DNA from 2 places in the Anaerosporobacter sp. genome. Region 2 is predicted to be linked to the other one. Evidence: a T-box and tRNA genes for the amino acid it is inferred to sense, from the RefSeq annotation. Region 2 holds a T-box; the other holds one or more tRNA genes.
The links. A T-box is a leader RNA that pairs with one kind of tRNA and senses whether it is charged. The one in region 2 lies ahead of metG (methionine--tRNA ligase), so its partner is inferred to be a tRNA-Met.
Positions count from the first base shown of each region.

Region 1: it encodes a tRNA-Met, which carries the amino acid that the T-box ahead of metG (methionine--tRNA ligase) is inferred to sense. The anticodon was not compared.

Region 1 is NZ_CBDLAM010000048.1:10,819-15,042, reverse strand. It holds gene spoIIE (stage II sporulation protein E) at 1-1,939, opposite strand, end outside; tRNA gene ACW2QF_RS07430 (tRNA-Met) at 2,202-2,275, opposite strand; gene ACW2QF_RS07425 (septum formation initiator family protein) at 2,380-2,673, opposite strand; gene yabQ (spore cortex biosynthesis protein YabQ) at 2,715-3,212, opposite strand; gene yabP (sporulation protein YabP) at 3,230-3,514, opposite strand; gene ACW2QF_RS07410 (RNA-binding S4 domain-containing protein) at 3,584-3,823, opposite strand; gene ACW2QF_RS07405 (HU family DNA-binding protein) at 3,912-4,187, opposite strand.
Region 2 is NZ_CBDLAM010000019.1:25,008-29,231, forward strand. It holds gene ACW2QF_RS03595 (TatD family hydrolase) at 1-158, opposite strand, end outside; gene metG (methionine--tRNA ligase) at 427-2,388, opposite strand; T-box leader at 2,474-2,759, opposite strand; gene ACW2QF_RS03605 (DUF885 domain-containing protein) at 3,038-4,224, shown strand, end outside.

The DNA.
Region 1 (4,224 bases), on a different contig from region 2:
TCTGGCTTTCCGAACGACTCACTAAGATAGAATTAATTAACTTGATTGCCGATTCTTCTTTGAATCCAGCATCAATTAACTGTTCAAGCAATTCAACAACTGACTCACTTTCCTCACAAGCAAGCTTTCCACTCCCCATACCATCAGATAAAGTCATAATCATCTCCCCCGTACCAAGATTCATGATAGAGAAATTATCCCCCGATACACTCTCACCTGCCCGTGGAACTCTAGACACACCTTCCAAAGTCTTAAAGACTGTATCCTCCACAAATATATAGGTTTCATAGTCCTTTGTAAGAATGTTTTTACTCGCCTCATTAGGCCTCACCTTCTTACCAATAGCATTACCTATAATTGTTGCCATTTCCTTTGTTGTGATACATCGTCCCTTTGAAGTTTTTGCTATCACATAGATATCCTGTCCCTTATTCCTCCTCTCCATTATAGATATCTGCTTTACATGGATATGATTAAGTTTCAGCTGATTACTAATCTGCTGCTCTTCCTCCCCATTTACTGCTATTGTATCTGAAAGGTCTTTTGAGAAGTCATCAATAATCTTCGCAACTTCTCCTAATTGACCTGCTATTGCCTCTCTACTCTCTGCCATTCGATTCGTCCAGTTAAGATTAATTTTGGCAATCTCTAAGCTACGATTTGCCTCTGTCAAGAATTCCCCTAGATTGATGCATCTTTTTGCAAATGCTACTGGTACATCTGCTTCACATATATATCCGTTTTGTTCAACAGAATTCAATATACTGAATGTTGCTTTATATGTATCATAAAAATCACTTTTCCAACACGCATTACAATTACTACAATCTTTGCATAAGCGATCTGATAAATCATCGAATATCGCATCAACCTCTTGTCTACTTAGTGATGTCCTTGTTTCTGATAACGTTTGAAATGTATTGGATAACTTCTGAAAAGATTCTGCAAATCCATGTAGTTTCTGCCTCGTCATATTCTGTATGTTCTGTTCAATAAACTGCATCTCACTTCTTCGTTCCATCCGTCCCTGGATACGTCTCATCAGGGTAGCTGGTAAGAACAAGAACAAAATCACACTTGATACAATTGCTCCTACCTGCGTTGTTGTTAAAAGAAATTCTTCATACAGATAACTTGTACCTATTATCCCTACACAATATGCAATTGCTGTAGCAAGACGCCCCACCTCACGAAACATTCCTACTAATATTCCAAGGCAAGACATTACTGCAACAATAGGCAAGAAATCTTCTTTTATTGTCATTCCTGTTATATTTAGATATTCTTGTAATCCCATAACAATCCCGCAAATTGTTCCACTTATTGCTCCCGCTCCTGCTCCATACTTATATCCCATAAGTAGGATTAGGAAGAATATCGTAGTCTTGGATAGTGAGAATTCAATTCCTCCAATATCCGGTATCCCATAGATCATCAATCCTGCAAGCAATGCCATACTAATTAATTGTTCATTATCCATTGCTTGTCCCCTCTCTCCATATAGTATGAATTTGATTGGGCGACTAAATACTAATGTTATACATATAATTAGTACTGCCTCAAATGCAATGTAAAGTAATTGCTCTCTCGCATCATAACTTAGCAAATATTTAGTAACCGATATTCCAGCTGTTACTATCGCAGCTATGAACGAAAAGATAGGTAAGGGAATTGGTTTGTTCTTATTCCGATTTTCAATCAAGTTTCCTATAATGGCTATTAATATTATCACAAATGTATATTTTATGGCTTCTACCGTTGGTAAGACCATGGCAGAACCAGCTATTACTCCAATTAGTAAATAGGGTCTCATTGTCTTCTCTACATATGCTGCGGCAAAGTATGCAACTGCAATAGGGTTCATGGATAGAAACTGTGCTCGTGATACCATTAGTCCTATAAGAGTAATCGCAATGCCTCTTTTGGTAATTCCTTTCATACATTACACTTCCTTTTCCTTATTTTGGCTGTCAAATCGAAATTATAGAAGTAATTGTATGAAATGTTTGTCAAATAAAAGAGTGCTTTACGAAAAAGTTTATGACATTATACTCTCTCACTCGGCATTTCGCTCGAATGTAGGGACCTCATACTAATTAGGATATTAATAACTGCTTAAGATAACGTCTTTTACTCAACCCTAAGTATGCAAAAAGAGCTTCAGACAACTCTTATCGAATCATCTGAAGCCCTTATTAAGATAGCGGAGAACGGATTTGAACCGCCGACACTGCGGGTATGAACCGCATGCTCTAGCCAACTGAGCTACTCCGCCGCACTGACAAGATTTATTATACTGAAAGAAATAATAAATGTCAACTACTTTTTTGAATTTTTTTATTTATTTGTTCAATTTAGAATATTATCTATTCTCGATGATTAATTTCCTGGATCGAATATAATTTCGTCTTCATAAACAAGGCCTAGCTTATCTCTAGCAACATCTTCTATGTATTTCTTAGTCTGAACGTAAGCACGTCTTTCCTCGATCTCTTCTGCACGTTCCGTTTCAGTATCAATTTGCTCTTGTAATGCTTGGTCTTGTTCTTGATAGGCTTCTCTCCTTTTATTCAGTTTGTCTTTCTGATAAACAATTATACTGCAAATCATAACTACTAAGCACATTGTAGTAAATAAACCTGTCCTTTTTTTCGTCTTACGTCCAATAATCATAGCGTTCTCCCTTCTGCCTTGATTTTAGTTACTCCAGTTTTTCATTTTTTTGATACTGATATTTTAACTGTTTTGGCAACATTTTTCAATTGTTTTGCTGAACTCTTTCCAACTTTTTTAAATTTACTTCCAATTCTGGAATTGAACCCGAAGAACTTCCTTAATTTCTTAATTATAAATGCAAATGGTTTAAGTAATATAGACATTACTTTTTTAGTTCCGTTTATAATCATCTGAATTAATTTGGTAATTCCCTTAACAATAAACTTGCTAAGCAGTTGATTGTATATAATCATCCCTAATAACATACCTAGTATTGCAAACCCACGAATAGTACCATTATTACGTTCATAAATCATGAGAAATATTACAATACTTGCTGTCACCCAAAAAAGTATATCCTGAAGTGCGACAAAGAATGCGTTATGTGGAACAATTCTTCGTAGGATACGAATACAGTCATATACAACCAGTAACAGGATTCCATACAGGATTGATGTTAGAAAGAATTGGACCTCTAAATTAATGATCTCTGTCATATACTCATCCTACCCTCCTATTTAAATAGTCTTCCAAAGAATGATTCTCCTCCTTTAGAATAAGCACCATCTGAGTAAGTTAAGCTATCTACTCTTCCATCAATATCAACTTCTCCTTTTTCTAAAGTAAGCCTATTAACATGTAACTCGTCACCACGAATCATTAAAATACCTTGTTCCGTCTCTAACAACACTTCATTCGCATCAAATGATAAAACATCATTCACGCCAGTGATTATAGCACTTTTTCGACTTGATAATGTTATCTTATGATTACCCTTTGGTAATTGTTTCTCCTCCATAAAACAACCTCCTAAATATACATCTATCATAAGTATATTAGGAGGTCCTTAAAATGATGCACATAGGTTCTATAGATATCGAAACAATTCTTTCGCATCATCTTTACGTACTGTCTCTTGAACATCAAGTATCTCAACTTTTACTTCTTTGTTACCGAATGCGATTTCTAATATATCGCCTTCTTTTACATTAGCAGATGCCTTAGCAACCTTGCCATTTATCATTACTCTTCCTGCATCACAAGCTTCATTAGCTACTGTTCTTCTCTTAATGATACGTGATACTTTAAGAAATTTGTCTAATCTCATATTCCCTAACAACCTTCCTATAATTATACTTAATTTAAAAAAAGTTGCTCCCTATGGAGCAACTTTACTATTAATTATTCACACTCAATTAAGCGTTGATAACATCTTTTAAAGCTTTACCAGCTTTGAATTTAGGAGATTTAGATGCTTCTATCTTCATAGTTTCTCCAGTTTGTGGATTTCTTCCTTCTCTAGCTGCTCTTTCAGAAACTTCGAAAGTACCGAAACCTACTAATTGGATTTTTTCACCTTTAGCTAATTCTTCTGTAACTACATCGATAAACGCTTTTAATGCTTTTTCGGAATCTTTCTTTGATAATTCTGTTTTTTCAGCAATTGCTGCAACTAATTCTGTTTTGTTCATGGATAAACTCCTCCTCTGAATATTGTAATTACTAAAA
Region 2 (4,224 bases):
TATTGGTTTGTAAGCTCTAGTGTTTGCTCTGAAGTTTGCATATCTGCACCAATATTTACTATCAATTCAATTCCATTGTCTTTCATTGAATTTAGAATTTCTTCCCGATCTATATCAAATTGCTCATCATCATAATGTGCATGTGTATCTATTATCATTTTCTTCCTCCGTTCCCTTAAACCCACGACCACGTAATTTTCATTCCTTATTATAACCAAGTAAACTATAAGTTACAAGTAAATTAGCTAATAAAACAAAGGTAAGACTAAAAAAGAAGATGTTGTTGCAAAATACCATTTGAGTAAAAAAAACAACTTTTCGTAGCTGTGTGCCATATGTGAACATATAAATATGTTCACATAATGGCATTCAGCGCAGAAAAATTGTTCTTTTTGCTGGTGTACCCCTCTTTCGAGGTTATCTATTTTAGCAGATTTCTGCACCTGATGGCATCTTCTTCTCAGGTACCATAAGTGCTAATTCACCGTTTTCATCCTCTGCACATAAAAGCATACCCTCTGATAATACACCTGCTAATTTCGCTGGTTTTAGATTCACTAATACCATAACTTTCTTACCAACCATCTCTTCTGGACTGTAGTAAGCCTTAATTCCTGATACAATTTGTTTTACTTGGTTTCCAATCTTAACTTGTGAACAAAGTAATTTCTTTGATTTCTTTACTTCTTCACATGCAATGATTTCTCCTACTTGAAATTGCATCTTCATAAAATCATCGTATTCTATTTCGGCTTTTGCTTCAATATCAATCACTGCTTCTTCCTCTTTCTGTGGTGCAACATCTTTCATTTGTGCTGCCTTTAATTCTTCTACTTTCTTCATAACTTCTTCTAAATCAAGTCTAACAAATAGGATTTCTGGTTTTTCTGTAACCTTGTTACCTGATGGGTATTTACCATACTCTTTCATATCTTCCATTGAACGTACACTTGTATTTAATTGAGTAAGAATCTTAGCTGATGTTTCAGGCATGAATGATTCTAATAAACTTGCACCAATACATATTGACTCAACTAAGTTATATAAAACAGTTTCAAGCCTTTCTTGCTTGCTTTCATCTTTTGCAAGTGCCCAAGGCATTGTTTCATCAATATATTTGTTACAACGTTTGAACAATGTGAATATCTCAGACATTGCATCTGCAACACGTAAATGTTCCATCTTTTCGGCAACTTTGTCTGGAGTTTGTAAAGCAAGGTTGATTAATTCATCATCTACTTCTTCTTTCACTCCTTTATTGTTAACTATTCCACCAAAGTATTTATTTGACATGGAGATTGTACGGTTAACAAGGTTACCAAGTGTATTGGCAAGATCGGAATTCATTCTCTCAACCATAAGTTCCCATGTGATAACACCATCATTATCAAATGGCATTTCATGTAAAACAAAATAACGAACTGCATCCACACCAAAGAAGTCAACTAAGTCATCTGCATAGATTACATTTCCTTTGGATTTACTCATCTTACCATCACCTTGTAATAACCAAGGATGACCAAAGATTTGTTTTGGTAATGGTAAGTCAAGTGCCATTAACATAATCGGCCAATAGATCGTATGGAAACGTAAGATATCTTTACCGATTAGGTGAAGATCAGCTGGCCAGTATTTCCCGTAGTTATCGCCATTGTTACCATCTACATCGTAACCAAGACCTGTGATATAGTTGCTTAACGCATCAAGCCAAACATAGATAACGTGTTTGTTATCGAAGTCCACTGGGATTCCCCATTTGAAGGAAGTTCTTGATACACATAAATCTTGAAGTCCTGCTAAGATGAAGTTATTCATCATCTCATTCTTTCTTGATTCCGGCTGAATAAATTCTGGATGTGCATTAATATGCTCAACTAAACGATCTGTATAATTGCTTAATTTCAAGAAATAAGCTTCCTCTTTTGCTGGTTGACATTCTCTTCCGCAGTCTGGACATTTACCATCTACTAGTTGAGAAGATGTAAAGAAGGATTCACAAGGAGTACAGTACATTCCTTCATAGAAACCTTTGTAGATATCACCTTTGTCGTATAATTTCTTAAAGATTTTCTGTACTTGTTTTTCATGGTATTCATCTGTAGTACGAACGAATTTATCATAAGAAGTATTCATTAGATCCCAGATATCTTTAATTTGTCCAGCAACACCATCAACAAATTCTTGTGGTGTGATTCCCATATCCTGCGCTTTTAACTCATTCTTTTGGCCATGTTCATATGTTCCTGTTTGGAAGTACACATCAAATCCCTGTGCACGTTTGAATCTTGCAATACTATCTGCTAATACGATTTCATACGTATTACCGATATGTGGTTTTCCAGACGTATACGCAATTGCTGTACTAATATAATACGGTTTTTTACTCATGTTATCATTCCTCCTAATGAATGCTTTGTTATTAATCCTTTTTAAGCAAAAAAAAATTCGCCCTTAAGGAAATCTTATGATTTCGTTTAAAGACGAGATGTAGTCTCGTGGTACCACTTTAATTCTTCTATTTTTTGCAAAATAGAACTTAATAACTGCTAATTCAAAATCTAATATTTTAAATGTTACAGTCTTGCATGATAACGGTTGCAGATTCCCGTCATTCCCTAAAGAGTACGCTTTATAAAATCAACTCATTCAAGAATGAAGCTCCAAGACCATCTTCCATACGATCAGTAAATACCTATTCTCAGCTAATTAGGCTCTCTGTTAATTCTTAACGCATGTACTCTTCTCTTCACAGCATTTTCATATTAATAAATAGTATAGCATTCTCATACTTTAATGTCAAAATAATTTTCCTTGCCTCAAGTATTTGTAAAAAACTTATAGTCTATTCGACCAGTTTTTGTTTACTTTCTTTTTCTGATATATTATCATACTTTGTATATACTATTGTCACTATATTTTTTAAATTCCTGACATACTACAATCAGGAGTGGATACTATTAATAGTAATAGTTTATTACGCAAGTTCGTGTCTACGCCACAAACTTGTTAAGAAAATTGCGTAGGTATGGAGGTAACTATGAAGAAATGCAAACAATTGTATCTGCTACTAACACTTTTGGTTTTATTGCTAACCTTGGCAGGCTGTAATAAAGATAAGGGTGCAAGTGCGGTTCAGACACAAGCTGAATTTGACGCTTTAACCAATGAAATCTTTTTAGATAATGTACAAAGCGACAGCATTACTCTCAATTATACGTTAGCAAATCCAGAAAATTACGGTATTACTAATTACAAACCAACACTCGGTGATTTTTCATTAGAAGCCATGAAAGAAAATCTTGCTAAATGTGAAAACTACTCCGCACGTTTGAAATCAATTGATTACAAGAAACTAACTGATGATCAAAAACTTACGTATGATATCATAAAAGACTACTATAAAGTCGATGATAATGCAGACGATCTTCTTTTGTATTATGAAGTTCTAAGCCCAACTGTTGGTTTGCAAGCCCAACTTCCTGTATTATACGCAGAATACAGATTTTATGACAAAGACGATATCGATGCATACCTTGAACTTTTACCTTGTACATATGATTACTTTAACCAGATCATTGAATTTGAGAAATTGAAATCTGAAGCTGGTCTATTCATGAGTGATCGTAGTGTGGATGATATTATGGAACAATGTGAATCTTTAATAGCCGATAAAGAAAACAATTTCCTTATTACCGTATTCAACGATAAAGTAGAGAAATATGATGGCTTAACAAAAGATGAAATCAAAGAATACAAAAAGAAGAATAAAGACGCCGTTCTAAATTACGTAATTCCAGCGTATCAATTGCTTATCGATGGTTTGAAAAACCTAAAAGGCACTGGAACAAACGAAGGTGGTTTATGTAATTTTGAAAGAGGAAAAGAATATTATGAATCTTTAGTTCGTTCGGAAACAGGCTCTAATCGTAGCGTAGAAGAATTAATTGATATTCTTGAAAATTACATTAGCAAGAATATTCTACGTATGCAAACTCTTCTTGCTAAAGACTCCACTCTTTTAAATAAAGCAAATGATCCTTCCTATCCAATGACAGATCCTGAAGAGATTCTAACGTATCTCCAAGATACCATTAAAGATCGTTTTCCTGACATGGAAAAAGTAAATTACACCGTCAAATATGTTCATAAATCCCTAGAAGATTTTATAAGCCCCGCATTCTATCTTACTCCTGCAATTGATAATTACGAAGATAATTCCATCTA